2 regions of the Shewanella sp. MF05913 genome follow, and region 1 is predicted to be linked to the other one. Evidence: riboswitches for the same ligand, from Rfam matches in the RefSeq annotation. Region 1 holds a riboswitch; the other holds the start of a gene.
What was found. Region 1 has a riboswitch for thiamine pyrophosphate ahead of AC19MV_RS01660 (TonB-dependent receptor). Riboswitches for the same ligand answer to the same signal wherever they lie in the genome.

Region 1 (15,437 bases):
TTGTTGAATGGCTAACATCACGTCATTCATGGCTGTTATTCGCTATGACTTAGGTTAAGTTCGCCACCAATAAACTTGCACACAAATACGGCTTTGCCCCACTTCTCGTGAGCAGCTTGCATTTCAATGGCCAGCATTGACATAACATCTGCGTACTCACCGCACACTTGTGTTGCCATGGCATTGGTGACACGTTCAATATTGTTGTAGCTATCAACACGGCCAATAAACCACTTGATTGGATCAAGGTAGTTTTCGTTGAATGGATACATACTAATTTCTGCGGTTAATTTCATTGTTCATTTCCTAAACGGTATGCGGCACCGGGTGATGCCGCAGTTGAACTTACATAAATTTATAGTCGAACGTCACACCCACTTGGCGAGGGTCGCCATAACGAATGTATTGTTTGTCGGCCCAATCTAAGTCGGGTTCGTTACCAAAATAGAAGCCGCGCACACCGTACTCTTTATCAAATAAATTACGGCCCCATAAGTAAGCCGACCATGTTGCTGTTTCGTAACCTAGGCGGGCATTATAAATGGTGTATGCATCTGATGTTGACTCGTTGCTGTCTGAGTAATAAAAATCACTTTTGCCACTGGCATTGATATTAGCAAACCAGCCCGAATCGGCGACATACGTCATACCGGCACTGTAGGTAAAATTAGGAGAATGGGCGAGCTCACGACCCGACAAATCAATAATCGAACCGTATTTGTCACTGTATTCATACTGGCCGTATTCTGTTTCTAACCAACCAATGCTGCCGTAAAACTCAATATTTTCAGTGATGTACCATTTAGCATCGACTTCAGCGCCGTAGTTTTGTGAGCTACCGGCATTTTCAGTAAATAATACAAATCGTTGTGGATTATCTGGGTCTTGTAAAGAGGCTGACACTTGTTGATCTTCACGATCCATGAAGAATATTGCCAATGTCGAGTCAACCTTGCCGTCTAACCAAGTCGATTTCATGCCGATTTCGTAGTTATATAAAATCTCGGTATCAAACTCTTTTTTGTTGGCTAATTCTGTTGGCAACGTCATATTAAAGCCACCCGCTTTATAGCCTCGCGCAATGCGTGCATAAGCATTATGATTGCTATTAATGGCTTTTGATAAGGCGATATGACCGCCCCACATGTTTTCTGACGGATCAAAATTATCATTATTACTGTCGCGGTATTCACTGTCTCTTTGCTCAAAACGCAAACCGGTAGACAACAAATAATCATTGCCTAAATGACTGTCTAATTGAGCAAACACAGCATAATTTGTGGCTTCGTAGCTCGACTGTAACACTTCATCTGGCCAGGTGTTGTATTCTGAATATAAGTCATTATCTTCATTGAGGTTCATGGCATATACACCCACTAACCAATCAGTGCTACCTGCAAAAATTCGCCCGGCATCTTTTGATGATAAACGAAACTCCTGGGTAAGCGTTTGGCGGTCGCCTTCTTTATCCCAGGTATAATCGTACTCACATGGCTCGCTGCCTGTGACGTTGTAGTCATCATCGTACAAGGTACATTGCTTGCTGGCCCAGTAATCTGGGTTTGCCCAGTCACCGTCATATGCGTGGTGGTGGTCAGTTTGCGCAATGGAGGTGAGCGAGGTGAAGTCAAATGCTGTGGCACCGGTATAAATAAACTTAAGCCCAGCACCTGTTGTTTCTTGCGCATCAATACCTGGTTGGTCTGTTAAGGTATTAGTGGTGTTGTTGTCTAGTGTCCAGGCATCATAACCGTTATCGAAATTGGCATGTAATAAGGTCAAATCAATTTGTAAATCGTCTGTGGCATACCAGCGTAATTTAGCGCGGGCACTGAGCTCGTCACGTTGATTGCTGTCGTCACTATTTAGGTACAGATTATCTCGGTAACCATTTTGAGTATGTTGTTCAACCGATACCCGATACAGCAATTTGCCTGAGTCATTTAATGGCCCAGAACTAAAGCCAGAAAAAGTGCGTAAATCATCATCGCCAACGCTAACTTTTGCGCCATGCTCAAATGAATCGGTAGGGTCATTACTTTTTAGATAAATTAATCCCGCTAAGGCATTGGCACCATATTGAGTCCCTTGCGGTCCGCGCAGCACTTCAACCTGTTGCATGTCATACATGCTCGACACCATGCCAAGCCCTGATAAATCAATATCATCGACTACAAAGCCAACCGATGAGTTTGGCGCGCCCTGGTATTGCTCTTGCTCACCGACACCGCGGATTTGGAAGTATTTAGGACGAGAGCTACCACCAGACCAGTTAAAGTTAGCAATGGAATTCAGCACATCTTCAAAATGCTGCGCACCTTCGTCTTCAAGTTGCTGAGCATCAATAACGGTCACGCTCGATGGCATTTTATCAAGGCTGATATTACTAAAATCAGCATTAACAACAATGACTTCCATTTTTTCATATTCGGGAGTTACGCGCTCAACATCAGCCGTTTTGGCTAAAACAATCGGCGAGCTTAGTGCTGCGATAACCGCTAAGGCAATTGGGGTGTGGGTTAACCCGGTAGATTTTTTCGTGAACATAGGACCTCAAATAGTTATTTTGAGATCCGGCAAGAGTAGCGAATAAGAGGTGCACTTAAAGATAGTGTGGCCCATTCCTACGCCGGTATAAGCCGGATCAGGTTCTAAGGGTTCGTCTTAACGACATCTCAGTTCAGTATTGCTGAACACCCCTTGGCGGCCACGAGTATAAACTATCTAAAATCTGATTACACGATCCGTCATACAATTTGATAACACAAAAAGCACTTTGCCAATGTCGACATTATGCTAGTGCCTTTGTCGTATCAAACAAGCAATAAACAGCGTGTACAAAATACGAATTTAAAGCGTTAATCAGAGTAGGTTTCGCGCACGTATACCTCAAAATGACTGACTTGAGTATTAGGTGCTACTGCACTGACTTGCAATTGTTGCATGCCATGTAATTTGACCGACTTCCAACTTGTTGCCTCATTTTCAATGGTATAACCGTTGGCATCAAACCAGGTAAATTTGTATTGCACGCGTAAGTCTGTGCTCGATTTACTCTGAATTAACGCCGAGGCTTTAACTAAGTCGCCCACCATAATTGACGCAATATCAGTGACATTGACATCACTGGCAAAAGAGCTGCTATCAACGCGAACTTGCCCATTAGAGTCAAGGGCAATACCCGCGGTGTTGTGAGCACAAGCGCCAAGTAACAACGTTGATGTGAGTACGATAATCGATGCGAGTTTCATAATCTTTTCCTTAAATGTTACTGGCGGTTTGGGTTATTAATCTAATAAAAAATGCGCTCTGGCTGTGGCAATCAATTGCTTACGATTGGTTTGCCAACAATTGATACTCACATTGGCCACGCGGCGCCCTTGACGGGTAATTTTACATTCTGCAAAGGTGTCTTGATGTAAACCTGCGCGTAAATAGTCAATTGAAAAGTCGACAATTTTAGGCACCTTTTTGGCCTGCATAAACACCATTAATTGCACAATGGCCGACATTTCCATAAAGCCTGCAATCACGCCACCGTGAATAGCCGGTAGAATGGGATTGCCGATATTGTCATCTTTTGCGGGTAATCTAAATACCATTTCGTCGCCAAAACGGGCTACAGACATACCAATAAATTGTGAGTACGGCACTTTTTCAAGCAAATAACTGTAGTCATTTAACTCAATGGCACGCTTTACCACATCTTGAACATCCAACTCACTTGATGCCACCTGGGTTGTTTGCTCAGTCATGCTGACTCTCCGGCAAGTTTCCCATTAACGCCTGACGAAACTCTTCGCCAACCATTTCAGGGCTAATACGCATAAATGAACCTACCGCATGGGCAATCGGTTCATCAATACTTTCTTGATAGGCAATCGCGCGGGTAAAGGCCACACTAGACGATAAACGGTAACACTCTGCAAAGGCATAAACCGGTTTATGTGGCTCAGCAGGCTTCATGTAATCGACCCGTAAATCTAATGTTGGTGACAACTCAAGCGATTGATATTTTTTTAAAATGGCGCACACCACTGCGGTGCCGCAAGCGGTGTCGATGAGGGTGGTAATCACCCCACCATGGATCACACCCGTATCAGGGTAACCAATAATATCCTGGCTGTATGGCAACTCAATTAATACGTGATGCTCACTGGCTTCTTTAACACTTAACCCTAAGCGACGACACTGAGCCAGTTGGTTAACAAAACGAGTGGCCACTTCAGTTAATGGGAAAAAATCACTGTTAATTTTCATTAGTCGCGGCTCAGCATTGGACCTAATGGCTTACCGCCTAAAAGATGCATATGAATATGGTATACCTCTTGGCCACCATGTTTATTACAATTCATAATCAAACGATAGCCATCTTCTGCAATGCCTGCTTCATCGGCTAATTTAGCCGCTACGGTCATCATTCGGCCTAAGGCTTTTTCATCTGATGCTTTGACATCATTTGCCGTGGCGATTAAATGGTTAGGAATAATAAGTATGTGCGTGGGCGCTTGCGGAGCGATATCACGAAATGCAGTGACGAGTTCATCTTGATATAAAATATCGGCTGGAATTTCACGACGAATAATTTTACTGAATATGGTTTCTTCGGCCATTTTAGGATCCTTAATGAATGACAGCATTTTGCTAATGATGATAGTAACAAGTCTTTGATCTCTGACTCCAGAAAAAACTCAATAAATCAGTTATCTTTTACAGAAAATGGGATTCGTTTGCTTAACCGAGTCATTTTTGGCAGCATTGTCGATTATAGCTCAATCCTTTTGATTGCAACGCTTCTACTATTTGGAATTCTTTATGCATTATCATATCCATGCGATCGATCCTAAAGCGCACTTATTTGAAGTCACTCTCACCGTCACCCAAGCCTCACCGTCACAAGTTTTTTACCTACCGGCCTGGTTACCTGGCAGTTACATGATCCGTGATTTTGCTAAAAACATTATCGAAATTGACGCCACAGAAAATCAACAAGCATTAACCGTCACCCAGTTAGATAAGCAAACCTGGCAGGTAAATAACCAGGGTAGCGACATCATATTATGCTATCAAATTTACGCCTGGGATTTATCGGTACGTACCGCCCACCTTGATACAAACCACGGTTTCTTTAATGGCAGTAGCGTATTTTTAGCCGCCAAAGGGCTTGAATTACACCCGCACCAGGTCACCATAGCTAAACCCGCATTAGCCGAATTAAGCCACTGGACTTTGGCCACCAGCATGAACAGAACCGCTGGCGAACAATTTGGTTTTGGTGATTTTAGCGCACCAAACTACGATGACTTAATCGATCATCCCGTTGAAATGGGCGAGCTGAGCATCGAAACCTTTTATGCTGCTGGAGTGCCCCACGATATCGTATTAAGTGGTAAACATCGCGCCAATATGACTCGCCTGGCTAAGGATTTAACCGCCATTTGCGAGTATCAAATTAACTTATTTGGCACGCCTGCACCGTTTGAACGTTATGTGTTTATGACCACGGTATTAGATAACGGCTTTGGCGGACTCGAACATAAAGCCTCAACCGCTTTAATGTGCTCGCGCAATGACCTACCTTTGTCACTCGATGCTCCGGTTGATAAAGGCTATCGGACCTATTTGTCACTTTGCAGCCACGAATACTTCCATTCATGGAACGTAAAACGCATTAAACCTGCCGAATTTACCCCATTTGATTTATCGCAAGAGTCGTACACAGAGCAATTATGGGCATACGAAGGGATTACGTCATATTACGATGATTTAATTACTTTTAAGTCTAAGTGCATTAATGAAAAAGGTTATTTAACTCTGCTGAGCCAAATTATGACGCGAGTGTATCGCGGCGAAGGACGCTTTAAGCAAACCCTTAAGCAATCGAGCTTCAACGCATGGACCAAGTTTTACAAGCAAGATGAAAATGCGGCTAACGCCATTGTGAGTTATTACACCAAAGGCGCACTATTTGCGTTGTATTTAGACCTAACCATCCGCATAGAAACCCAGGGCAAGCACAGCCTTGATGATGTAATGCGCACGTTATGGCAACAATATGGATTGCCGCAAATCGGCACCAATAACATGAGCCATCAACAGATTGTTGAAAAACTGCTTAACCGCTCGTGTGATGATATTTTTGCTTATTTAGACAACACCCAAGACATACCGCTAAGCAACTTGCTTGAACAGGTCGGCGTTAGCATGACAGTGCGTGCAAGTGAGGGTGTCACCGATCTCGGTGGCGGGGATGCCAAAGGTTATAAAATCGCATTTGGTGCCAAAACAAAGCCTGAAGCACTTGGCCTAAAAGTGTTAGCGGTTAGCCAAAATAGCCCTGCACATCAAGCGGGACTCAGCGCCGGAGATTTACTGATCGCCGCTGACAATTTACAAGTTAACGCCCAATTTGAGCAGCAACTGCAAAGCTATAGCGTAGGACAACAACTCAATTTACATTGGTTTAGACGCGATGAATTAATGCAAGGCCAACTGCCAGTGCGAGAAGCAATTGCCGACACGATTTCTTTAACCATTAGCGATGCCAGTAAAACCGCACTTTGGTTTAACTAGCAGTGGATTAACTGACAATGGTTTAAGTGATAGAGGTTAAACCCTCCACAAAAAGCAGACACAAAAATGGGTATCAACTGATACCCATTTCTATTTACAAAAGCTGTTGAGCTAAGGATTATACCCTCACCTCATGCATGTGAGTTTGCGCCCAGGCAATGGCTTGGCCTCTGCAGGAAACACCTATCTTTCTAAATGCACGATATAAGTGAGTTTTAATCGTTGATTCACTAACAAATAATTGATTCGCAATATCTAAATTGGTACTACCTGACAATAAGGCGTGCAGCACTTCACGTTCGCGGATAGTCAACTGATCGCCTTCCACTTCGTTATCATCATTCATCATCGAATGTAATAACTCCTGCGGCATGACACTTCGCCCTTTCATTATGTCGTTCAATCCCAAACTGATTTCCGTTAAGCTGGTGTCAGCGTAAAAAACCCCTAGAGTCGTCGAAGGGTGAATAAGAAAACGCGTATCAAGTTGTTTGGGGAAGTTAATAAACACAGTATGGATAGAGCTATATTCTCGCTCAATAAGACGTTGTAATTGATAAGCTTGTTGGATATCGATGGTTGCTAAGTCAAAATAGACCACTGAAATAACTTCTTCAACCAATTTATTTGCCATATTACCGGGCTGGGCGGGAGTTAATTTAACTAAAAATTCTTGCGGCCAACGGCAATCAAGTAAGTCAATGAGCAACTGAGATCGTGACACTAACATCCAATTTACGACTTTAAACATCTCAAACACTCCATGTGAACTGACTAAACGACTTCATTGCCAAGTAATATTCCAACATGTGAATATTACCAATCATCCTCATTGTTGAAAATAAGCCAAAAGAGCCATCACCATAAAAAAATAACACTTTAGTATTAATGCTAACTAATTATCTATACGTAAGGTTATTTTAGTGAATTGATTTCATTAATGCCCGATTTTTATACTCAGAAACCATATTAGGCCTAAACCAATAAGCTGGTGATAAAAGCCAGAAAAAGTACGATGGAGGTGGCTTGCCAAAATCTGACTGGATTACGATTGATAAGTGGCACAAAATGCTTTGGGCGTTGACGAGCACTGGCGGTGGTTAATTGGTGAATAAGCTCGCAAGTGTCGGCCTGGCGCAAATTAGGCTCAATGCTTAAGGCTTTTTTTAGGGCTTGGTCTATCCAGATGGGCACCATGGGATTGAGTTGGTGCACATTGACGTATTCTAATCGCGAGAAAGCTTGCCTGGTATTGCATTTGCTGAGCTTGCCTTTAAAGGGGTGTTCACCTGCCAACATTTCATAAGCAATCACAGCAAGGGAAAACAAATCAGCTCGTCCATCAGCCTGATAACCCAATATCACCTCTGGAGCGGTATAATCTGCAGTCCCCAAAATATGATCGCGTGTCAGTGGAGTGCTAATTTCAGCAACGCCTTTGATATAACAAGAGCCAAAATCGATAATTTTCACCACGCCATCACGGGTAATAAAAATATTATCCGGCTTTAAATCTTGATGTAGCGTTTCTCGGCGATGAAATGCTCTAACGCCTAATTCGATTTGCTTTAGCAGCGCTAGCACATCTTCTACTGGGGCTTTTTTATGTTGAACGAGCCATTGCGCTAAGCTCACTCCTGGGAGAAATTCGGTTAAGTAATACAATGCCGATTTAGGTTGATGTTGCTCTACCACCTTCACGACATGAGTACTGTTTATACGCTGACCAATCCAGCTTTCTAACATAAAACGCTCAATATAAGCCGCATCATCAATGTAATTAACTGAAGGCGTTTTCATGCAAAAAGCGTGTTGCTGCTGATTCTCAACCCGATACACCTGGCTCCGTTGAGATTGATGAATAATGTGAGTGACTCGATAACCATCAAGCTTCATCCCGACACTCAGCGGAGGCGGAAATGGACGCTGCGATAAATGATGGTAAACATCATCAATGGCTTGTTTCGGCAATTGCTGAACACACAATAATTGCGCACTCAAATTATCTTTACTGCCAAGTTCAAATGCTTTTGTTATCAATTTACGGCAAAAATGCTCACATAAATCATCGCTTAATTGCGGATGTAATTGATAAAAACTGCTTATCCTTTGCAGTAATTCAAACTCTGTAAATTGGTCGTGTATGCCATCGGTAGTCAGCAAGTAAAGATCGTCTTGCTCAACCGTTAATGCTTTATAATCAACATCTAATTTGACATCCATGCCTAATGCGCGGGTTAAATATTGATGCGATGCGTTTATTTTTGTGCTGTGATCATGGCTTAATTGGCTTAACTCGCCACGGCGAAAACGATAAATGCGTGAATCACCCACATGTAGCATGTGCACAGTGCACGACTTAAACACCAATGCGCTGAAAGTACATACAAATCCACGCCGTGCATCGCGATAATCTTGCCCTAACCCATACAGCCAACGGTTTAATGCGGTTAAGACTTTGGCGCTTGAGGTTTGCACGCTCCAGCTATCTGGTGTGGAGTAATAATCGGCTAAAAAATTACTCACGCTAATCGCTGATGCTTGTGCGCCTCCCTCTGCGGTACTGACACCATCACTTATCACGCTGACGATACCTTTAGTCATAAGAGATACACCACTCGGGATGCGTATGCCTATCGCATCTTCGTTTTGCGATTTATGACCTTTTTCAGAGGCTTGCCCCACTACCAATTGCAAACTGGTTGCAAAAGGCAGCGTGTCATCTATCACAGGGCTGGCATGTGTATCTAACTTAGGAGACATAGGTTTCCTGCTGTAATAACGATCCCACTCATAGGTTCATCTAACTGACGCTGATCAAGGTCACTTCGCCGTCTTCATTCACCTCGGCAATATGACCTTTCGGCTCATTCATAAAGAATAAGGTAATAAAACCAAATACGGCACTCACAGCAATGACATAGAAGAACGTTTGTGTCGACACCATTGAATATACCGTTAAGAAAAACACTGCGCCAACATTTCCATAAGCTCCTGTCATACCGGCAATTTGACCGGTTAAACGACGTTTAATGAGTGGTACTGCAGCAAAAACTGCGCCCTCACCGCCTTGAACAAAGAAAGAACACGCCATCACCACAACCACCGCAAGAGGTAATGACCAACTTGAGTCTATTTGTGCTACCGATAAATACCCTATCGCTAAACCAGCAGTTAAAATCAATAGTGTGGTTTTACGGCCAAACTTATCACTTAACCAGCCACCGCCTGGGCGAGACATCAGGTTCATAAAGGCATAACTGGATGCCACCATACCTGCTTGCGCCATACCTAATGCAAAGGTTTCGGCAAAAAATAATGGCAACATTGACACCACCGCCAACTCAGAACCAAATGTGGTGAAATACAATACATTGAGTACCGCAACTTGCTTAAACTCGTAACGTTCAAACTCTGGCACTTCAACAGAAAAGAGATGCTTGTTGACCTGATAGGTTTGATAAAAATCAATTAAAAATACAAAGGCTAAACCGGCGTAAATCAAATTTGTCGTATCTTGAGTAAACATGCTGACACCCGCTGGCGACAACTTCCATCCCAATAACGCTAAGGTGGCATACATCGGCACTTTCATGACAATGAGTAACACTAAATCATTTTTGCTGGTTACCTCTAACCCGCCGCCTTTTTTGGGCTTAAAGTATGTTGAGCCTTTTGGTGTGTCGGTGACATTAAAGTAGTAAACAAACGAAAACAATAAGCTCATTAAACCAGTAATACCAATGGCATAGCGCCAACCGTCTGGGCCACCAAATGCAAGAGCAACCGCGGGTAAAGTAAAGGCTGCAGCAGCTGAACCAAAGTTACCCCAACCGCCGTAAATGCCCTCTGCGGTGCCCAACTCTTTAGCCGGAAACCATTCACTGACCATACGAATACCAATCACGAAACCGGCACCAATAAAGCCAATTAAAAAACGGGCTAATGCGAGCTGTTCAAATGAATCGGCAACGGCAAACATAAAGCACGGAATAGAACAAATGGCGAGTAACGCCGAATAGGTTATCCGCGGTCCGTATTTATCGGTCACCATCCCGATAATAATCCGCGCAGGAATGGTTAAAGCAACGTTGAGGATCAGTAAGGTTTTAATTTGTGCGGTCGTCAGCCCCAAGCTGTCGGCTATCACACTCACCAGCGGTGCGGCGTTAAACCACACCACGAAGGTGATAAAAAAAGCCATCCAGCTTAAATGCATAATCTTCATTTTGCCGTTAAAAGAAAATAACTTAAATTTTTCAGCACTCATCGTAATACTCCTTATGCTTTGGCTAATACAAGGACATGTCCCTGCTCAGTTTTAATATCAAACGGACTGGCAATTAATGACGTATCTTCAATACACACGCCTGTGGTTAATCGATAATGTTGTTTGTATAACGGCGATGCCACGCACAGTTCACCGTCCATTTCACAAATTAATCCGCGAGCTAATAAGCCCACGCCTGAGGCGGGGTCGACATTATCGATGGCATACAAACCATCTTTGCCTAAGTTAAAAATAGCCACTGCCTTTCCAGCAACCCAGGCAGCAACACCTGTGCCTATGGGTAAGCTTGTTTCTTCACACACATTAATCCAACTCATGCTAATACCTCATCTACTTTTGCTTGTTGCTCAGTGGTTTGCTGCTCGGTAATTTTTTGCTCAGTAATCTGTTTAATCGCAATGTTGCCTGCACCGGTATCTTTACCATTAGGGAAGCGCTGATCGCGCACACGCTGGTATGCATTAGCATCTGCAACAGGTGCCTCACTTGGGTTAACAAACTCATTAAAGCGCGCTAAGAAAGCCGGTTGTTCAAGACTGGTTTTCCATTCACATTGATACGTTGCTGCAATCAACTCTATCTGTTGTTCTAAGGTTGAGTTGATCCCCAGCGCGTCATCAATGACCACTGATTTTAAATATGCTAAGCCGCCTTCTAATGAATCCATCCAGGTAGAGGTGCGCTGCAGTTTGTCGGCGGTTTTAACGTAAAACATCAAAATACGGTCGATGTATTGATAAAGCGTTTCGGTCGATAAATCGGTAGCAAACAAATCACCGTGACGTGGACGCATACCGCCATTGCCTGCCACATAGAGGTTCCAACCTTTGTCGGTTGCGATAATGCCGATATCTTTACTTTGTGCTTCGGCGCATTCGCGAGTACATCCCGATACGGCAAACTTCAATTTATGCGGGCTGCGTAGGCCCTTGTAACGATTTTCTAAATCGATGGCAAAACCCACCGCATCTTGCACGCCATAACGGCACCAGGTACTGCCGACACAAGACTTAACCGTTCTTAAAGACTTGCCGTAGGCATGTCCCGTTTCAAACCCTGCATCAATGAGTTTTTGCCAAATTTCAGGTAATTGTGACAAGGTTGCACCAAACATATCGATACGCTGCCCACCTGTGATTTTGGTATATAAGTCATACTCTTGGGCAATCTGCCCCATTGAAATCAACTTGGCAGGGGTAATTTCGCCACCGGCAACCCGTGGCACAATAGAATAAGTGCCGTCTTTTTGGATATTGCCTAAATACGCATCATTGGTGTCTTGCAGCTGAACATGGCCGCTGTCTTGGTTTAATACATATTGGTTTTGTAAACTGGCAAAAATCGAGGCGGCTGCAGGTTTACAAATATCGCAACCATACGTGTGACCGCTTGCTGAAGGTTTGCCGTGTTGACGCATTAATGAATCAAAGTCATTAATGCCTTCCACTTGGCATAGGTGATACAAAGCTTGTCTGTCGTGATCAAAATGCGCACAAATACCGGCATTAAAATCAAGCCCAGCAGCTTGCAAGGTTTGATCAATAATTTTTTGCACTAATGGCGCACAACCGCCGCAACCCGACGCTGCGCGGGTACACGATTTAATTTCAGCCATCTTATGATTGCCAGCTGAAACCGCTTCAACAATGTCGCCTTTCGTCACTTGATGACAAGAGCATACGATAGACGTGTCTTTTAAGTCGGCTTCATCTTCAGCACCCGCAAGTAATAACTCAACTGCAGAGCCTGCAATTTCATCCTGAGATAAATACAAATCCAGTAAGCGGCTGTAATCGCTATTGTCGCCAATGAGTACCGCGCCTTTTAAATACTTACCACTGTCATCAAGCCAGAGTTTTTTATAAATACCCGTTTGATTATCAGACAACTCAACAAATTGAGCATCCTCAAAACCACGGCTTGCGCCAATAGCGGCCACATCGACGCCTAAGAGTTTAAGCTTGGTACTCATGTCGGCGCCGGTAAACGATTGGCTTGGGGTGTCAGATGATAATGAGGCAATATGCGAGGCCACTACACGTGCCATTTGATAACCGGGTGCCACTAAACCAAATATTTTTTGTTGCCATAATGCACATTCGCCGATGGCATACACATCGGGAGCTGACGTTAGGCAGTGATCGTCAATTTCAATACCGCCACGCTCACCAATACTAATATTTGACACGCGGGCTAAAGCATCCTGTGGGCGAATTCCGGCTGAAAAGACAATCATGTCGGTTTCAAGAAAAGATTCATCATTAAATGTCATGCGGTGCAGTGCAGTTTCACCATCAATAATGGCGGTCGTTGCTTTTGAGGTATGCACACTCACCCCGAGCTGCTCGATTTTACTGCACAGCAATTCACCGGCTTTATCATTAAGCTGAACGGGCATCAATTGTGGCGCAAACTCGACAACATGGGTTTTCACCCCAAGTTGCATCATGGCATTCGCAGCTTCTAAGCCCAGTAGTCCGCCGCCGACAACCACCCCGACCTGACTATTTTTCGCCGCTGATTGAATAGCCTCAAGATCTTCAATGGTGCGATAGACTAAACATTGAGCGCGATCGTTGCCTTGTATTGGCGGCACAAATGGAAACGAACCAGTCGCCAAAATTAATCGGGTATACGAGTAACATTCACCTTGGGCACTTGTGACGGTTTTCGCTGCGATATCAATCGCCGTGATGGGAGTATTTAAATGCAGATTAATGCCCCAATCTTGATAATCCTGCGCACTGGTTAGCATTAACGGATCGGCACTGCCTGTCTCAAAATATTTAGATAACTGCACTCGGTCATAGGCTGGACGAGGCTCTTCGCCAAACACATGTACTTCAAAGGTTTTATTCAGCCCTAGACTGCATAATTGCTCAATAAAGTGATGACCCACCATGCCATTGCCAACGACCACTAATTTGGGTTTTGAGACTGTCATTTCCTGCTCCTTCATGCCTTGGATGGTAAAAAACAAAATGGCGCCAACTCCTGTTAAAGAGTTGGCGCCATTGCCAGTTACAATCCCGATTTTTTTAAATTTTACTGTTCGTGCTTTTATGGGTTATGTCCCATTAATGCGTTGCAGTATCATACTGTGATGTTGCAGACTCTATGCCAACAAATAAAACTATGTAATAAATTGATTTATAAAGACTTTAAATATTCAACGTTAACTTTGTAGTGATAACACGTCCTTTTTAGGCTCAACCGCACCAACATTGGGCGCACCATCACTGTTCAATGTTATTTACTCCGCCAAACGAGCACGGTCAGATTGGCTAACCAGCGCAATAATTTGTGCGGACATTTGCGCCATCGACATGCCTTTTAACATCGCTTGCTGCTGTATAATCTGGTGTGCTTTAGTTTCATCAAACCCTTGTTGCATCACAATCAATTTAGCCCTACTCAGCAATTTAATGCTGCGGATCTCTTCGTCTAATTTTTTAAATTCTGCGAGCGTTTTACTGGCGGCATTAAAGCGAATTTGTGCCAAACTAATCACGCTGGTTAACCGATTCACCGTTAACATGTCGGGAATAAAAGTGATTCGTCCGCAATCAAGTAATTGTGACAGTACATCTTGTTGCCATGACTTGGCATTAACAATAATCACCATAGGTTTAATGGCCAAAGTGCGTTGTATTAACCCCTGAATTTGACTATGCAATTGGTCAGTTAGAATGAGTAAAGTATCAACATGTTGTTGATGTAAACGTTGCTCAATTTGGCTAATTGACGTCAACACACTGACATGCCCAAATGCCGCCAAACAAGCTTGGTATTGCACCACATCACAATCAACGACCGGCACCAGTGAAAAGCCTGCATCACAAAAAATTAAACTGCGCATGGTCGCTCCTTTTTGTGCCATTGAGCCAATAGGTTATTCGCATCACTCAAACGATTTGCCCAACACTGCTGACTTAAACTAATGGCCTGCTCTACCGTCAATGATTGTTGCGAACCGCCTGCCATATGGGATTGCTGATTAAGTAACAGTATTACGGCAGTTAATGTCGCGCTAATACTACTCAATGCTTGCTCAATCATGGTGCGCGACATAACACCACTAAGCTCAGTTGCCAGCGATGACTGATTTTCGCGCCATAACAGCGCAAGGATGTCGCTAGACAGGTCAGCCTGACCCACTTTTGCACCACAAAAGCCTGCTAATAATGTCGGGATAGTCGAGGTAGACACGGTTACATTGGCCGCTTTTTTACTGACGACTTTCATTAACGTAGCCACTCTGGGGTTAAATTCTGTTTCGCCTTGCAAGCCTTTAAAAATCGCAACATGACCGGCTGGATATTCATTATTAGCAAATAATGCTTCGCTGACCTGTTGATGCAAATCATCTAAGCCTGGGTGAAAATAACTGCGCAAACTGATTGGAGCGTTACTTGGATTAATACAGCGTGCAGCGGTTTGAATGACGCTGCGTAATCCCAATTCTTGATGTAATTGACGACAATCATCTAACACTGGGGCTAAGTCACCAGCGCGCACATAGACAATACCGTCAGACGCTAATGCTAACGCTGCACTTTGAGGGGTGGTGCAA
Region 2 (15,437 bases), on a different contig from region 1:
CAATGTTTTACGCTTTACTTTGTTACTCATGCTAAAGCCGCAATAATCACATTCATTTGCACATAAGTTAGATACATACAAAGGTAAAAACAAACCAAGGTTAGCGCCAAAGCGTTGCCGCGTTAATGCCGCGGCTTGTTGTGACATGGGTTCTAAATAGGCCATTGCCGCTGGTGATAATAGCGCCATTAAACTCGATAAATTACCCGTGGGCTGTAATAGTGCTCGCTCAACATCTTGCGCTGTCGTTGAGTACAGTTTCAGTGACATGGCATCGGCATTGAGTGTTACAAATTCATCAACAAATGATGTCATACATTGAGCCCCAAAAAGCCTGTTAGAGGACTGGTCGCTAAAGCTTGACGATTGACATGCCCAAGTCCCGCTTCGTATGCTTGTCGACCCGCGATAACAGCTTGAGCAAAACATTGAGCCATTTTTTCAGGTTGGGCACTGCTGGCAATCGCGGTGTTAACCAATACAGCATCGGCGCCCATTTCCATTGCGCGGCATGCTTGAGAAGGTGAGCCAATACCAGCATCAATAATCACCGGCACTTGTGCCTGCTCAATAATAATGTTTAAAAAGGTTTCTGTTGCCAGCCCTTGATTACTTCCAATTGGGCTACCCAATGGCATAACCGCTGCGCAACCAACATCTTCAAGACGTCGACACAACACAGGGTCTGCATGCACATAAGGCAGCACCACAAAACCGTCATCGCATAACTGCTTTGCTGCCAGTAATGTTTCAATAGGATCGGGCATCAAATATTTAGGATCGGGATGAATTTCTAATTTTATCCATTTAGTGCCGAGCATCTCATAGGCTAAATGCGCCGCAAAAATGGCTTCTTTGGCATTGCGAGCCCCTGCCGTGTTGGGCAGTAATTTCACCCCTAATGATTGCAATGGCGCTAACAGGTTGTCGTGGTTAGCATGTAAATCAATGCGTTTCATCGCTAATGTCACCAACTGTGATTGAGACTGCGCGATTGCGGCTAACATAATGTCTTGATGACTAAACTTACCTGTTCCAGTAAATAACCGAGATGTAAATTGATGACCGGAAATCGTTAACATAGTTACCCTCCTGCCACAGCAGAAAACACACAAATAGAGTCATCATGCTGACACATAACATGGTTCCAGCGGCTACGCGGTAGCACTTCATCATTAACCACGACAGCGATGGCGTTAATCGGCAGCTGCTTTAATATCAACAGTTCTGAGATTGTCACGTGACCCTCCAACGTTTCTGCAACGCCGTTGATCATCACATTGATAGATTGAGATGGTTGATTAGCATTCATTTGCGTACTCCTGCAATTGCGGCTGTTGGCATAATGTACATTGCAGATCACGGTTCATTTTGGCTTGATGCCACTGTAGCGTTAACGCATCAAAGCGCTGTAAAACGCCGTACTGAGTGAAGATATTACAGATATGCTGCAAACCGACTAACGCTTGCATACTGGCCATAACCCCGACCGCTGGGCCAAGTACACCTTGCTGCGAACAAGTTTGCTTAATGTCGATATCTTCAGGGTATAAACAGCGATAACAACCATATTGCTTCTCATGCGTTAATTTAGCGCCAAAATCGATACAGAATAATTGCCCCTGATATGCACTGATCGCCGCGCTAATAAGGGTTAAATCTTGAGTCACACAAAGCTGATTAATCACATGACGAGCTACTAAATTATCGGTGCAATCAAACACCAATGTGTCGGTATTTAACCGCTTGGTAAACTCAATAACGTTAGTTTCGGTTAACTTATCGGTAATCGCATTGACATAGACATCTGAGTACAAACGACTCAATGTGCGTTTGGCGACACTGACTTTATGCTGACCAATATCGGCCTCACTGTATAATAATTGTCTTGGTAAATTATCGAGCGCCACCACATCATGGTCTACTAGCATAAAGTGCTTAACGCCTGCGGCAGCAAGATATTGCACCACCAGCTGACCGAGTCCACCCAAACCAATAATGGCCACCTGACTATTTATAATCGCCAACTGCCCTGTTTCACCAATGTCGTTAAGCAACATGGTGCGCGAATACTGTCGATATTGCTTGTCCGTTAACGCTTTCATATCGCCTCCTTAAACGCACTCATAACCTTAGGCACTTGATGGCCTCGAGTGAGTTGCAGCCAACGTTGATGCATTAAACGATATGCCTCACTGGGATGACTCGCTTGAGTTATCGCTCTGACAACAGCAACATCTCCCACTTTACTGCTCGCCAGTCGCTCAAGACGCTCAACATCAACGCCGCCAATGGCTACAGTGGGATAATGTTTGCCCAACAAATTCACATAATGCGTTAATTTAGTCACCCCTTGAGGCGCTGATGGCATTTGCTTGGTCGTGGTAGGATAAATATGACCTAATGCGATATAAGACGGTTTACATTGGTGGGCTAACAACGCTTCAAAATAGCTATGACTCGATATGCCTAAGGCCAAACCTGCCTCAGCTATTGCCTCCAGATTTGCACTGGCTAAATCTTCCTGGCCAAGATGCACCCCAAATGCACGGTGTTTTATGGCTAATTGCCAGTGATCGTTGATAAACAGTTGCGCGTTAAATTCGCGCCCCAGAGCAATCGCATCAATAATACTTTGCTCTAATGCCTGTAACGTTAACTCGTTAATAGGTTGAGATAATTTAACTCTAAACTGCACGGTACGGCACCCAGCCTCGAGAACAGAGTGCAACTGTGATAACGAGTCCAGCACGGGGTAAACGCCTAATGGCGTCACCACAGGCCGAAAGGTCTTATTGCTGCGATAAGTAATATTATCCTCAACGTTTGAAATGATCGGCATAGCAATTAACTCGTTAGGCCAGCCTGAACGTGCCAATACGCCAGGCCCTGCACCAATAGCATAACTGTCACTTAAGCCTTTATTGACATAAGCTTTTGCCAACACAATCGCGTCATGAATCACAAATTGATGCGCCACAAAACACGCTACTGCCGATGACAGCGTACAACCGCTGCCATGATTATTGTTAGTATTCACTCTGGGGGTGGTGAGTTTAAACACTTGATTATCATGAATATGGCTCGCCCCCACCACACTACGTGTCACATAAACATCTGTGGCTAGCTGCTGTTGCCAAGCAGCATCGCCACCTTTAGCCAGTACATGACAACGATAATGATTAGCAAGCCATTTAGCCGCCATTATCATGCTCAGTTCATCGTTATCTGTGTTGCTATCGGTATTGGTATCGGAAGTTTGTTGATTTGTTAATGTGTGACTAGAATCTCTATGCCTAGGCCTTTTATTACTGGGATCGGCATTACTTGGATTGGTATTTTCCAATAATAATGTCGAGCTTAAACGAAACAATTCATGCTGATTTGGTGTGAGCAAGCTGATTAAGCCTGCAAATGGCGTAAAATTGATAGCTTGCTGACAAAATTGCGCGCCACTGCTGGCTACCATCACAGGATCGAGAACCACAAAAGGTAATGTGCAAAGCCGGCTTAATCGCGATAACCATTTTGCAACGATATCGATTTGTTGTTGATTGGCCAATAAGCCAATTTTAATCGCAACCGGCGTTAAATCAGCCCATAAAGTATCTAACTGCGAAATTAGCATCTGCTCAGAAACGGCTTCAACGAGAGTCACATTCACACTATTTTGCGCAGTAATGCTGCTAATCACGCTGCAACCATGGCATTGAAGATCGTGCATTGTCAGTAGGTCAGCTTGTATACCCGCGCCGCCGCCACTGTCAGAACCCGCAATGGTCCAAACAATGGGTTTAGGCATAAGGTTATCGATTTTAGCGTGCGTACCTGTCGCCATTACTCCACCCCTTCTTTAGCCTTTGCCGCAGAGACTTCATGATAAATAGCCGAACCCGATGCTTTAAATTCAGCCGATTTTTGCTTCATAGCCAAGGTGTTATAATCAGTCGCCGTGGTTAATTCAATGTGTTGCACTTTGGCATGAGTGTTAGCATCTTCAAGAGATTTAGCGTAATCACGCACTTCCTGGGTGATTTTCATTGAACAAAATTTAGGCCCGCACATAGAGCAAAAGTGAGCCACTTTTGCTGATTCTTGCGGTAGGGATTCATCGTGATACGCACGTGCGGTGTCGGGATCTAAGCCTAGGTTATATTGATCTTCCCAACGAAACTCAAAGCGCGCCTTAGATAACGCATTGTCACGCACTTGTGCCCCGGGATGCCCTTTGGCAACATCCGCGGCATGAGCTGCAATTTTGTAAGCAATTAGCCCTTGTTTTACATCGTTTTTATTGGGTAAGCCTAAATGCTCTTTTGGAGTGACATAACACAGCATCGCCACGCCATACCAGGCCATCATTGCCGCACCAATACCAGATGTGAAGTGATCGTAACCGGGAGCAATATCCGTCGTTTGTGGGCCTAATGTGTAAAATGGCGCTTCATCGCACAGGCTAAGCTGTTTTTCCATATTGACTTTAATCAGTTGCATTGGCACATGGCCGGGACCCTCGATTATGGTCTGTACATCATATTGCCAGGCTATTTTGACTAACTCACCTAGGGTGGCTAACTCAGCAAATTGCGCTTCATCATTGGCATCAGCAATAGAGCCTGGGCGCATACCATCACCGAGTGATAACGACACATCGTATTGGGCACAAATTTGGCAAATGTCTTCAAAGTGTTCATACAAAAAACTTTCTTTGTGATGGCTTAAGCACCACTTGGCCATAATGGAACCACCACGAGAAACAATGCCCGTTAGACGCTTGGCCGTCATCGGCACATAGCGTAATAACACGCCGGCATGGATGGTAAAGTAATCAACGCCCTGCTCAGCTTGTTCTATGAGTGTGTCGCGAAATATTTCCCAATTAAGATCTTCAGCAACCCCATTAACCTTCTCAAGTGCTTGATAAATAGGCACAGTACCAATAGGCACGGGAGAGTTACGAATGATCCACTCGCGGGTTTCATGAATATAACGCCCCGTAGATAAGTCCATTACGGTGTCGGCGCCCCAACGCGTTGACCAGACTAACTTCTCTACCTCTTCTTCAATAGATGACGTTACGGCTGAATTACCAATATTGGCATTCACTTTAACCAAAAAATTACGCCCTATAATCATGGGTTCAGCTTCAGGATGATTAATATTAAGTGGAATAATAGCCCTACCTCTTGCCACTTCATCACGCACGAATTCTGGGGTGATCAGTTGGCCAATGTGCGCACCAAACGCTTCACCGGGAGCGTGTTGTGTGAGTACGGTGTCATGCACATCGGCGCGCGCCATATTTTCACGAATGGCAATGTATTCCATTTCTAGGGTAATAATCCCTTGCCTAGCGTAGTGCATTTGCGTGACGCGTTTGCCGGCTTTGGCGCGTCGTGGTGCATTAAGTCCGTCAAATCGTAAATGATCTAAACCATCATCAGCTAAACGTTGCTGAGTAAAGCCAGAACTTGCATGGGTTAATTGCTCAGTGTCTTGACGCTCTTCAATCCAGGTTCGACGTAATGGAGCTAAACCACGACGGACATCAATATCAGCATGGGGATCGGAATAAGGCCCTGCGCAGTCGTACACCATAATGGCAGGGTTTGCCTCGGTGATAGGAAGCTTATCTGTGCCCCCCGTTCGAGTGCTGGATTGATGGATTTGCCTCATGGCCACCAGCAGATCGGGACGGCTGCCTTGCAGATAGACTTTTTCAGAATTTGGGTGTTGTAACGGTTTAAGGGTATCGATAAATTGTTGAGCTTTCGCTCGTGTCTGACGACGGTTTGAATGTGACATTAGCAACCTCATTTATAAGAGTAGAGTTGCTTGTCAGGAGAGGTGTTGAGCAAAGCTATGAGCCACAAAGAGATCGTGACGCATATAAATAACCAATCATTACAATGACACTGTCTGTATCGATTTAGGCTTAGGTTAAGTAAATAAATGGATGTAAAAAACCATCAACCAAAGCGCTAAATTATCAACATGATGCCGTAATAAAAACGATTATTACGCTTGTTTCCTTCGCAGGTTCTAGCCTGATCAGGTTCAACGGATCCCGAATAAACGGTCTCAGCCATAATGGCACTCCGACAAGATGTTCAGCAGTATAAGCAAGCTTACAATAAAAAAACAAGCATTAAATTTCGCACGCATTTCACTTTATTCACTCTAAAACAGAGCAGTCATATCCAAAACCATGATGCTGCGGCTGAGTTCACACAAGCTGATTCACACTGCAGAAAAGTCATCATTCTAGGTGCGGCAATATGTCGCATTCCATCGATTTATTAGTAGGTTATAATTTTCTAATACAAACAACTAGCGATGAAAAATATTCATCCTAATTTATAATAGAATAAATACGGTGATGATTTTGACCACATTAAAAACACAAAGCATTAAATCCAATCATAATTTTAACACTGCTTACTCATCAATATCTTTCGCCATAATGGTAGTGTTGTCTACGCCTGTTACAGCACAGCCATCCACACAAGACACACATTCAGACATTGAAAGAGTTGAAGTCCACGGTCAACAAAACGGCAATAAAGATTTATTAGGTTCAGCGGAACGCTTACTGTCAAAACAAGGTGTTGAGTTTTCACAAGCGGGCGGTGTTTCAGCCTTACCTATTTTGAACGGCATGATGGGCGATCGCATTAAAGTACTTATCGACGGTAATGACATTACTTCATCATGTGCCAATTACATGAATCCACCACTATCTTACGTGGCAGCAAGTCAAATTACCTCAGCTCAAGTGGTTGCAGGTGTGTCGCCGGTCAGTGCTGGTGGAGATAACATTGCCGGTGTGATTAAAATCAATAGTTTTAACCCAGAGTTTTCCTTAACAGACCAACTTACATGGCATAGAGGTAATGTGTCTGCTGGTTATCGAAGTGTTAGCGATACTACTTTAGCTAGTGTCAATGCCACCGTCGCCAGTAAAGCACTGAGCTTTAGCTACCAAGGCGCTTTTGAAGACGCCAACAGTTATACCGATGGTAATGGCGACACCGTGTTAGACACGCTATATCAAGCACAAAACCATGCCTTAATTGCAGCATGGCATGATGATACCCAACAACTTGCCATTAAATTAACCCATCAACATATTCCATATCAGGGGTTCGCCAATCAGTATATGGATATGACCAACAACGACAGTTATGGTGCAATACTGCGTTATCAATTAGCACTTGAAAATGAGGGTCTATTTAGTGCTCAAGCCAATTGGCACAGTGTCGAACATGATATGGGTTTCTTCACGCCAGAAAAAACCGGCATGATGCCGATGGAAACCACAGGTAAAGATTTTAGCTACCTATTGCATTGGCAACTCCCTATGAGTAATGACAATACGTTATTGCTTGGACAAGAATATTATCTTTATCAACTTGATGATACTTGGCCTGCTATTGAAGGTTCATCCATGATGGGCCCAAATGATTACGTCAATATTAATGACGGTAAACGCAAACGCGCTGCGGTTTACGGTGAATGGCAACAAACGCTAAATACACAATGGTGGATATCTGCGGGTGTTCGCTATGAATATGTCACGACCACTACTGGTGAGGTGCAACCTTATAACAGCATGAGTATGATGGGCATGAGTAACGTTAATGCGTTGGCAGCAGATGAATTTAATCAGCTTTATCGACCACGACATGACCATATTATTGATGCCACATTATTAGCACGATATCAATTAAGCGATACCGAAATCATCGAATTTGGTTTAGCTCAAAAAGGCCGTGCACCAAACTTATATGAACGCTACAGTTGGGGCCAAAGTACGATGGCGACAACCATGATAGGTTGGTATGGCGATGCTAATGGCTATGTAGGTAATCCCGATTTAAACCATGAAACGGCTCGCACTCTTAGCGCCGCATATACCTTAGTGCAAACTGATTTCACGGCCTCAGTTACCGCCTGGTATAGCGATATCAATGACTATATTGATGCTGATGTTATTGGTAGCGTTAATAGCACGAGCATCGAGCTAAACCGCCGTAATATTTTACAATTTACCAATGTCGATGCGACAATTTATGGCTCGCGCGCAGATGCGAGTTACCTGTTAACAGAAAACGATAATGGTAAGTGGGTTGTTGCAGCCAATATCAGTGCCACTCATGGCGAAAGAAACGATACCCATACGCCTCTATATCAAATCAAACCATTACAGAGCGAGTTAACACTTCAACATCAACGAGGAGATTGGAACAATAGTATTAGCTGGCAATGGGTGGCGACAAAAGATCGGGTCGACAATAATCGCCTTGAAAACACCACTGACAGTTATTCACTACTGAACATCTCAAGCAGTATTGAATGGCAAGGTGCAACCATGACTCTGGCAGTAAACAACTTACTTGATGAATATTACCAACTGCCTTTAGGTGGGGTGAGTATTGCGCAATATAAACAAGATAACACCCAAGGCTTCACCCAAATGAATGGCGCCGGCCGTTCAGTAGAGCTCAGCGTCAACTATGCGTTTTAACGCGACCTACCCAGCCTAGGGAACATTGTTTTTCTGTACTGACATAAGCACACATAATTGAATAAAAAGCCCTTACATTGCTGTAAGGGCTTAATTGTTTGGCACAGCGGGCGGTACCTTGTATGAGTGAACCCGCGAGACTAGGCATGACAGTCTTTGTTTAGAATCTCATATGTACAAGTGCTTTGATGCTTTGAGAATAGAAATCTTAAGCAATAAAAAAGCCCTTACATTACTGTAAGGGCTTATCTATTTGGCGGAGCGGACGCTGACCTTGAATGAGTGAACTCGCGACCAGTGTCGTGATCGAATGTTGAAGATATTTAAGATACTGGAAATTAAAAATAATAAAAAAGCCCTTACATTACTGTAAGGGCTTAATTATTTGGCACAGCGGACGCTGACCTTGAATGAGTGAACTCGCGACCAGTGTCGTGATCGAATGTTGAAGAAGTTGAAGATGCTGGAAATTAAAAATAATAAAAAAGCCCTTACATTACTGTAAGGGCTTATCTATTTGGCGGAGCGGACGGGACTCGAACCCGCGACCCCCGGCGTGACAGGCCGGTATTCTAACCAACTGAACTACCGCTCCAAAACGGTTTGTTTACACTTAATAAAATTAAACTTGAAAAAATAATCGCATAAATATTAATTTTATTAAATGTAAACAGTCACTTGAATGGCGGAGCGGACGGGACTCGAACCCGCGACCCCCGGCGTGACAGGCCGGTATTCTAACCAACTGAACTACCGCTCCACACAAGTGCGTTGAATAATAAAGTTGTGATAATTAATCGTCAACTATTTTTTAACGGTTTTAACTCGTTTAGCTAAAAAATGCACAATTATTGTATTTAATACCATTCCGCGTTAGTAAATGCTCTCTCAGCGAGAATTTAAAAGGGCTTAAACAAGGCGAATGACTGAATGAATAGTTGTTCTCTTTCGAAGTCATGCAACGCAGTGTAAGCCCTTTTAAAACTCGCCTGAAAGGAATGCCCCAGCCGCTTTTGCTCTGCGTTCTCGCTATTTGAAAGGGAACAACCATTACTACATAGCGACGCCTTAATCAAAAACCGCTGGATGTATTCTGAGTGGTCACTTATTAATGCGGAATGGTATAAGGACCACATTCAAGTATTAATCGACTTTAAAAACAATCAATTAGCTTTTATCATCTGGCATGGTTAAATCAATGTCATCCAAATCTAGGCTTTCAAGTTCATTCTCGGGGTGTTTCTCTTCTTTAGGTGGATTTTGCTTTAAACGCTCTTCTGCCGCCGCCATCGCTTTCGCTAACGCTTGTCTTTTACGCCACACAATAATGCCTACAATCCCAAACAGGAATAGCACACCATTAACGGTAACAATCCAAAATATCGCATCATCTTTAGCGAGTTGCTCTTCAATCGCCGCTTGGGCTGCAGCTTGCTCTGCGAGCTCCTCAGCTGTAGGGCCAGGCTTTGGTGGCTCAATTAAATTGAAAAACATCTCAGGTAAATTCAACACAATTTCACGTCCACCTACCGCGGTAGACACCACAGTCCCCTTCACTCGGTAGCTACCAAATTCAGTCACTTTCGGTAAATATAAAATTTGATCAGCACTGGTGAGTTCTTGCAAAATTATTGGTAGTTGTAACCCGGCGGGGCCAACTAATTCAAATTCAAAATGAGTTTCTGCAAGCAAGACTTGAGTTTCATCTACGGACAACTGGATTTGCCAAATGCCTTTTAACGGATCGTTGTTGGGCACCATTTCTGCTTTTATGGGCTGTTTAGACAACTCAAATGGCATCACAAACTCACGTTCAAACACGTTATTACGTGCTGAGACGTTTAATATATAATGCCCACTGGGTTGTTCTAAGTTTTGAGCCCCTGTGAAGATACCATCATCTGGGGCTTCGTCTAAATCTTCGCCATTATCTTTGTAGGCACCAACAATAATGGTGCCTGTCGCAAAATTGTCATCACCCACGATATGCTGGCTGGTAAAACGCGAGGTCCACTCAACCATGTATTCCAATCCGGGCATTCTCATGGTTAAGTTGTCGCCCAAAAGGCGCGCTGTCACTTTGAGACGTTCACCTTGAAACAGCGGTTGTGGTAAAGGTTGCACTTCTATGTCGAGTTTAGAGAGCTTCTGAATAGTAGAACCTTCAGTAACTTGCCCGAGTAACTGCCACGGGCCCGCCATTGGTTTTTCTATGTGGAGCATGTCAGCAGCGATACCATCAACCCACTTTACCGATTGTGGGTGTCGATTTGAATACCATTTACTGCCATCGGGTAGCACCACTACGACCGGCGCGGAGCCATAATCTCGTTGGATAACCAAGGTTAGGTTATCCACCATGTAATCAATACGAAATCGATTCTTAAGCTCTGCAGCTTGTGAGGCTTTAACCGGCGCTGAGAATGCAGAAGATTGCCACGCCATAATAGGGCATAGCAATAGAAAACAAGCAATGGTGGCGCGACGTGAAAGGCTAACAGTCATAAAGGTGGGTTTACCCTCTCCAGAGACATTTTCCAGACTTGGCAATGAGGTCAAGTCGTTGTTCGTGTAATACTATTTCATCGGCCGATGCCCCGACGACTTTAAGGTTAAACGCGGATGTGTCGATCTTTTTTATCCCGCCACCTTCTTGACCCGCTTTTTCATTAGACAAATTAAACTTAATTTGTCCGCCAGTCATAATTAAGTAAACGTCAGCCAGGATTTCAGCATCGAGTAACGCGCCATGATAGGTTCGACGGCCATTATCAATACCATAACGACGGCATAAGGCATCAAGGTTGTTCTTTTGCCCAGGGTGTAATCGCTTGGCAATGGCTAAGCTGTCTAAAATACTGCAAATGTCTTTGGTTTTCGGCCCGATCGGATTGAGTTTTGAAAACTCATGGTCCATAAAGCTCACATCAAAGTTTGCGTTATGTGCAACAATCTCAGCGCCGTCAATAAAGTTGATAAATTCTGATGCAATTTGATGAAACCGCGGCTCATTGGCCACGCGTTCATTGGTAATGCCGTGAACCTCAATGGCCTCGGGATCGATTGATTGGCCTGGATTGATGTATTGGTGATACGTCCTGCCCGTTAAACGGCGGTTTATCACTTCGACACAACCGATTTCAATGATCCTGTGCCCAACATAAATAGGGCCACCCGCTTGGTTCATACCTGTGGTTTCGGTATCGAGAATGACTTGACGACTCGCACTTGAAATAATGTTCATAATTTTTACTCTTTAAGCCCTCGCCCCTAGTTAAATTGAGTATACTGGCGCGAATATTTTGCTATGGTAACAACTTGATGGCCGAACTCAAACAGCTGTATATTTTTACTGATGGATCTTGTTTAGGCAACCCGGGTCCTGGCGGCTATGGCGTGGTAATGAAATATCAACATCAAACGCATGAAATAGCCGACGGCTTTGCCCTTACCACCAATAATCGCATGGAATTACTTGCCCCCATTATCGCACTTGAAGCGTTATTTGAACCTTGTAATATTATCTTAACCAGCGACAGCCAATACATGCGCCAAGGTATCACATCTTGGATCCATGGTTGGAAAAAGAAAGGTTGGATAACGTCAACCAAGCAGCCGGTTAAAAATGTCGACTTATGGAAACGCTTAGATGCGGTAAGCCAACAACACACTATAGATTGGCGTTGGGTTAAAGGTCACGCTGGGCATGTAGAAAACGAACGTTGCGATACTCTAGCCAGAAAAGCCGCAGAAGCAAAACCCAAACAAATCGACGAAGGTTACCAGGCTGAATAGTCATCTCTGATTTAAAAACTGAGTATTCATCCTCACTCATCAACATCTTTGTAGCTATTTGGTTTTTGACAAACCGGTACGTCCGGCACTCGGGGCGGTAGACCAATTAGGTGCGCTAATTTTAGATTTATCTTTAATTGGCGTAAACGGTACCGTAAGTTTACGGGCCACAATCACATAAACACTACCTGTGCTGGGTAACCAATGGGCTAAACTTTTTTGCCACCATGGTTGATGCTCTGCCTGACGGCCAACCGGCCCTAATAATGAATGGTGCATTAAACGCTCGTCTGCCAGCACTTGATATCCTAATAAACCCAGCCAATCCTTGACCCTTGAAGGCATAAAAAACTGTCCATTCCACGGAATGTTACTTTGGTACTTAGGTAAGATTTTCCCAGCAAAAATCGGACTTACCGGGTTAAATCCGACAATGAATACATAGCCACTATTAATGAGTACACGATCAAACTCACGTAAAATTTGATAAGGATTTTGTTCAAACTCGAGTAAAAAGCAACTTACCACAGCATCAATAGCGTTTTGTTGTAATGGCAAATAATGTGGATCCGCTTGTATATTGGCGTCATGACCGTCAAACAATGAAAAGTGACGAGCAATAGAACAATGTAAACTGTTGATTTGACTACTGAGCGCACCCACCTTTAATAAATGATAACCAAAGATACGCGGCCACCAAGGCGCAAGGGTCGCTTCAATCTCGGCTTGCAATATTTCGCCAAATGGTAAGTCATGCCAATGTTGTGGTACTAACGTTGAGTTTGCCACGTCTTACTCCTCAATCTCAATGACCTTACCGACTTTCACAGCGTTGCACTTGATGTGATTCGGTTTTATCCGTTACCCTAACAGATAATTCAATATCACTCGAGCCAGATTATGCTTAACGTTCATACCATTCCCGCTTTTAATGATAACTACCTTTGGTTAGTGCATCACACTGACAGCCTTGACGCTTACGTCGTTGACCCCGGTTGCGCCACAAGCGTTATCGACTATTTGGCTACCACTGAATTAAATTTAGTGGGTATTTTAATCACTCACCATCACAGTGATCACACCGGCGGTATTAAGCAACTGCAAGAGTATTTTGATCACAAACTTGAAGTTTACGGCCCAAGTAATGAGCGTATTGATGGGATCACTATGCCACTGACCCTCGACGCGGTATCAACAATTGACATCCCTCACTTAGGGGCAACAAGAGTGATGGAGGTTCCGGGTCATACGTTAGGCCATATCGCATATTATATTGATAACAAGCTATTTTGTGGTGACACGTTATTCAGTGGTGGCTGCGGTCGATTATTTGAAGGTACACCAACTCAAATGCTGCAATCGTTGAAAATGCTGGCCAACTTACCCGACAACACTCAAGTATTTTGTGCTCACGAATATACTCGTGCTAATCTCGATTTCGCTCAACACGTGACCCCACACAATCATAAATTGAACGAATACGCGGCAAAAGTAGACCAATTACGCTCACGAAACATCCCGACTATCCCTAGCACAATCGCGACAGAAAAAGCGATAAACCCTTTCTTACGTTGTCATCTAAATGAGACACAAGTCGCAATTTCGAACCATTATAACATTGTTAATATTGATGAAATTCAGACATTTACTTTATTAAGAGAATGGAAAAACCAGTTTTAGGTGAACATGAAAACACTTTAATAAGACAAGCCAAATGATTTAATCTACAATGCAAAACTGAACTAAAGCATGACCAAAAGAGTCTCATAGGCATTTGGTGTGTTCGATCCTTATTTTAAGGCCTGAGAACTTGAGGAAGTGTATCTTCAATGAACGTAAATTTATTCATTATTGCCGGCAGCTTATTGGCGGTAACGGGGTGCCAGACGCTCCAGTCCACTGAGCCGCAATCAGACAATGACCAACACAGTGTTGCTATCAAAGCTAAAAGCAAAAAATCTGCAACCGTTACCCTCGATGAAATAGAAGAGCAAGTTGCCGAAGTTAATAACTTATGGTTGCGGATCAGCAATAAAATGCAGCTCCCCGTTACCGACAATGCGCTGGTAGCCCAATATCGACAATGGTATTTAGACAACCCAAAGCATTTAGAAATTGTAACTCAACGTGCTGGCCCTTTCTTATATTACATTGTTGAACAACTCGAAGCGCGTAAACTCCCTATTGAACTGGCTTTACTGCCTATCGTTGAAAGTGGTTTTGACCCTTTAGCGTATTCTAGCGGCCATGCTTCAGGTTTATGGCAATTAACACCGCCTACGGCACAATCATTTGGGGTTAAAACCAACTGGTGGTATGACGGGCGACAAGATGTTGCATCATCGACTAAAGCTGCGCTTGATCTATTGCAATACCTGTATCCTAAAATGGACAATAACTGGTTTTATACCATCGCAGCTTACAACTCAGGTGAAGGCCGTGTGTTAAATGCCGTGAAGCATAACCAAAACCGAGGTAAGCCAACTGATTTTTGGTCTTTATCATTACCAAAAGAAACCGCACATTACGTACCGCAATTACTTGCACTAGCAGATGTGATTAAGCATGCAGATAAATATGGTATTACTTTAACCCCTATTGCAAATTCACCACAAATTGAAGTGGTGAATATTGAAAGTCAGCTCGACATTAATTTAGCCGCTGACTTAGCTCAAATCGACATTGTCGATTTAAAAGCGATTAATCCAGGTTTAAAGCGTTGGGCCACTGCGCCACAAGGCCCGCATCAGCTCGTTGTACCGAGCGACAAAGCCGCTAGCTTTAAACGTGCATTAGCCACTGTTGAGCCTGACTCACGGATTAACTGGGTACGCTATAAAATTAAATCAGGCGACAGTATTAGCCGCATTGCTGATCAGTTTGAAACAACGGCGACGTTAATTCGCAGCAGTAACGGTATTAAAGGTAACAATATTGTTGCCGGCAGATTCCTTATTATCCCTGTTGCGGCAAAAGATCCTGATTTAGCGACCATGACAGCTGATCAAATCCTTGCTCGTAAGGCTGTGATTAAATCGAGCCCGAATAAACAGGCTTACACTATTAAGTCTGGCGATTCATTATGGAAAATTGCCCAATCTCAGCAAGTATCCGT

Region 2: it holds a riboswitch for thiamine pyrophosphate, as region 1 does, so the genes downstream of both, thiC (phosphomethylpyrimidine synthase ThiC) here and AC19MV_RS01660 (TonB-dependent receptor) in region 1, are expected to answer to the same signal.

The regions. Positions count from the first base shown of each region.
Region 1 is NZ_JCAYNT010000001.1:356,709-372,145, reverse strand. It holds gene pnuC (nicotinamide riboside transporter PnuC) at 1-30, opposite strand, end outside; gene AC19MV_RS01665 (hypothetical protein) at 36-296, opposite strand; gene AC19MV_RS01660 (TonB-dependent receptor) at 346-2,547, opposite strand; TPP riboswitch at 2,605-2,711, opposite strand; gene AC19MV_RS01655 (YcfL family putative periplasmic lipoprotein) at 2,859-3,251, opposite strand; gene AC19MV_RS01650 (PaaI family thioesterase) at 3,288-3,755, opposite strand; gene AC19MV_RS01645 (PaaI family thioesterase) at 3,748-4,260, opposite strand; gene hinT (purine nucleoside phosphoramidase) at 4,260-4,613, opposite strand; gene AC19MV_RS01635 (M61 family metallopeptidase) at 4,816-6,573, shown strand; gene AC19MV_RS01630 (LuxR C-terminal-related transcriptional regulator) at 6,692-7,324, opposite strand; gene AC19MV_RS01625 (bifunctional protein-serine/threonine kinase/phosphatase) at 7,549-9,336, opposite strand; gene AC19MV_RS01620 (NarK family nitrate/nitrite MFS transporter) at 9,377-10,843, opposite strand; gene nirD (nitrite reductase small subunit NirD) at 10,855-11,181, opposite strand; gene nirB (nitrite reductase large subunit NirB) at 11,178-13,808, opposite strand; gene AC19MV_RS01605 (ANTAR domain-containing response regulator) at 14,118-14,723, opposite strand; gene AC19MV_RS01600 (glycosyl transferase) at 14,711-15,437, opposite strand, start outside.
Region 2 is NZ_JCAYNT010000003.1:134,545-149,981, forward strand. It holds gene thiH (2-iminoacetate synthase ThiH) at 1-315, opposite strand, end outside; gene AC19MV_RS06295 (thiazole synthase) at 312-1,082, opposite strand; gene thiS (sulfur carrier protein ThiS) at 1,085-1,312, opposite strand; gene AC19MV_RS06305 (HesA/MoeB/ThiF family protein) at 1,302-2,105, opposite strand; gene thiE (thiamine phosphate synthase) at 2,102-3,838, opposite strand; gene thiC (phosphomethylpyrimidine synthase ThiC) at 3,838-5,805, opposite strand; TPP riboswitch at 6,012-6,111, opposite strand; gene AC19MV_RS06320 (TonB-dependent receptor plug domain-containing protein) at 6,380-8,527, shown strand; tRNA gene AC19MV_RS06325 (tRNA-Asp) at 9,046-9,122, opposite strand; tRNA gene AC19MV_RS06330 (tRNA-Asp) at 9,211-9,287, opposite strand; gene AC19MV_RS06335 (TIGR03503 family protein) at 9,695-10,972, opposite strand; gene dnaQ (DNA polymerase III subunit epsilon) at 11,043-11,771, opposite strand; gene rnhA (ribonuclease HI) at 11,849-12,322, shown strand; gene AC19MV_RS06350 (methyltransferase domain-containing protein) at 12,377-13,111, opposite strand; gene gloB (hydroxyacylglutathione hydrolase) at 13,223-14,002, shown strand; gene AC19MV_RS06360 (lytic transglycosylase) at 14,152-15,437, shown strand, end outside.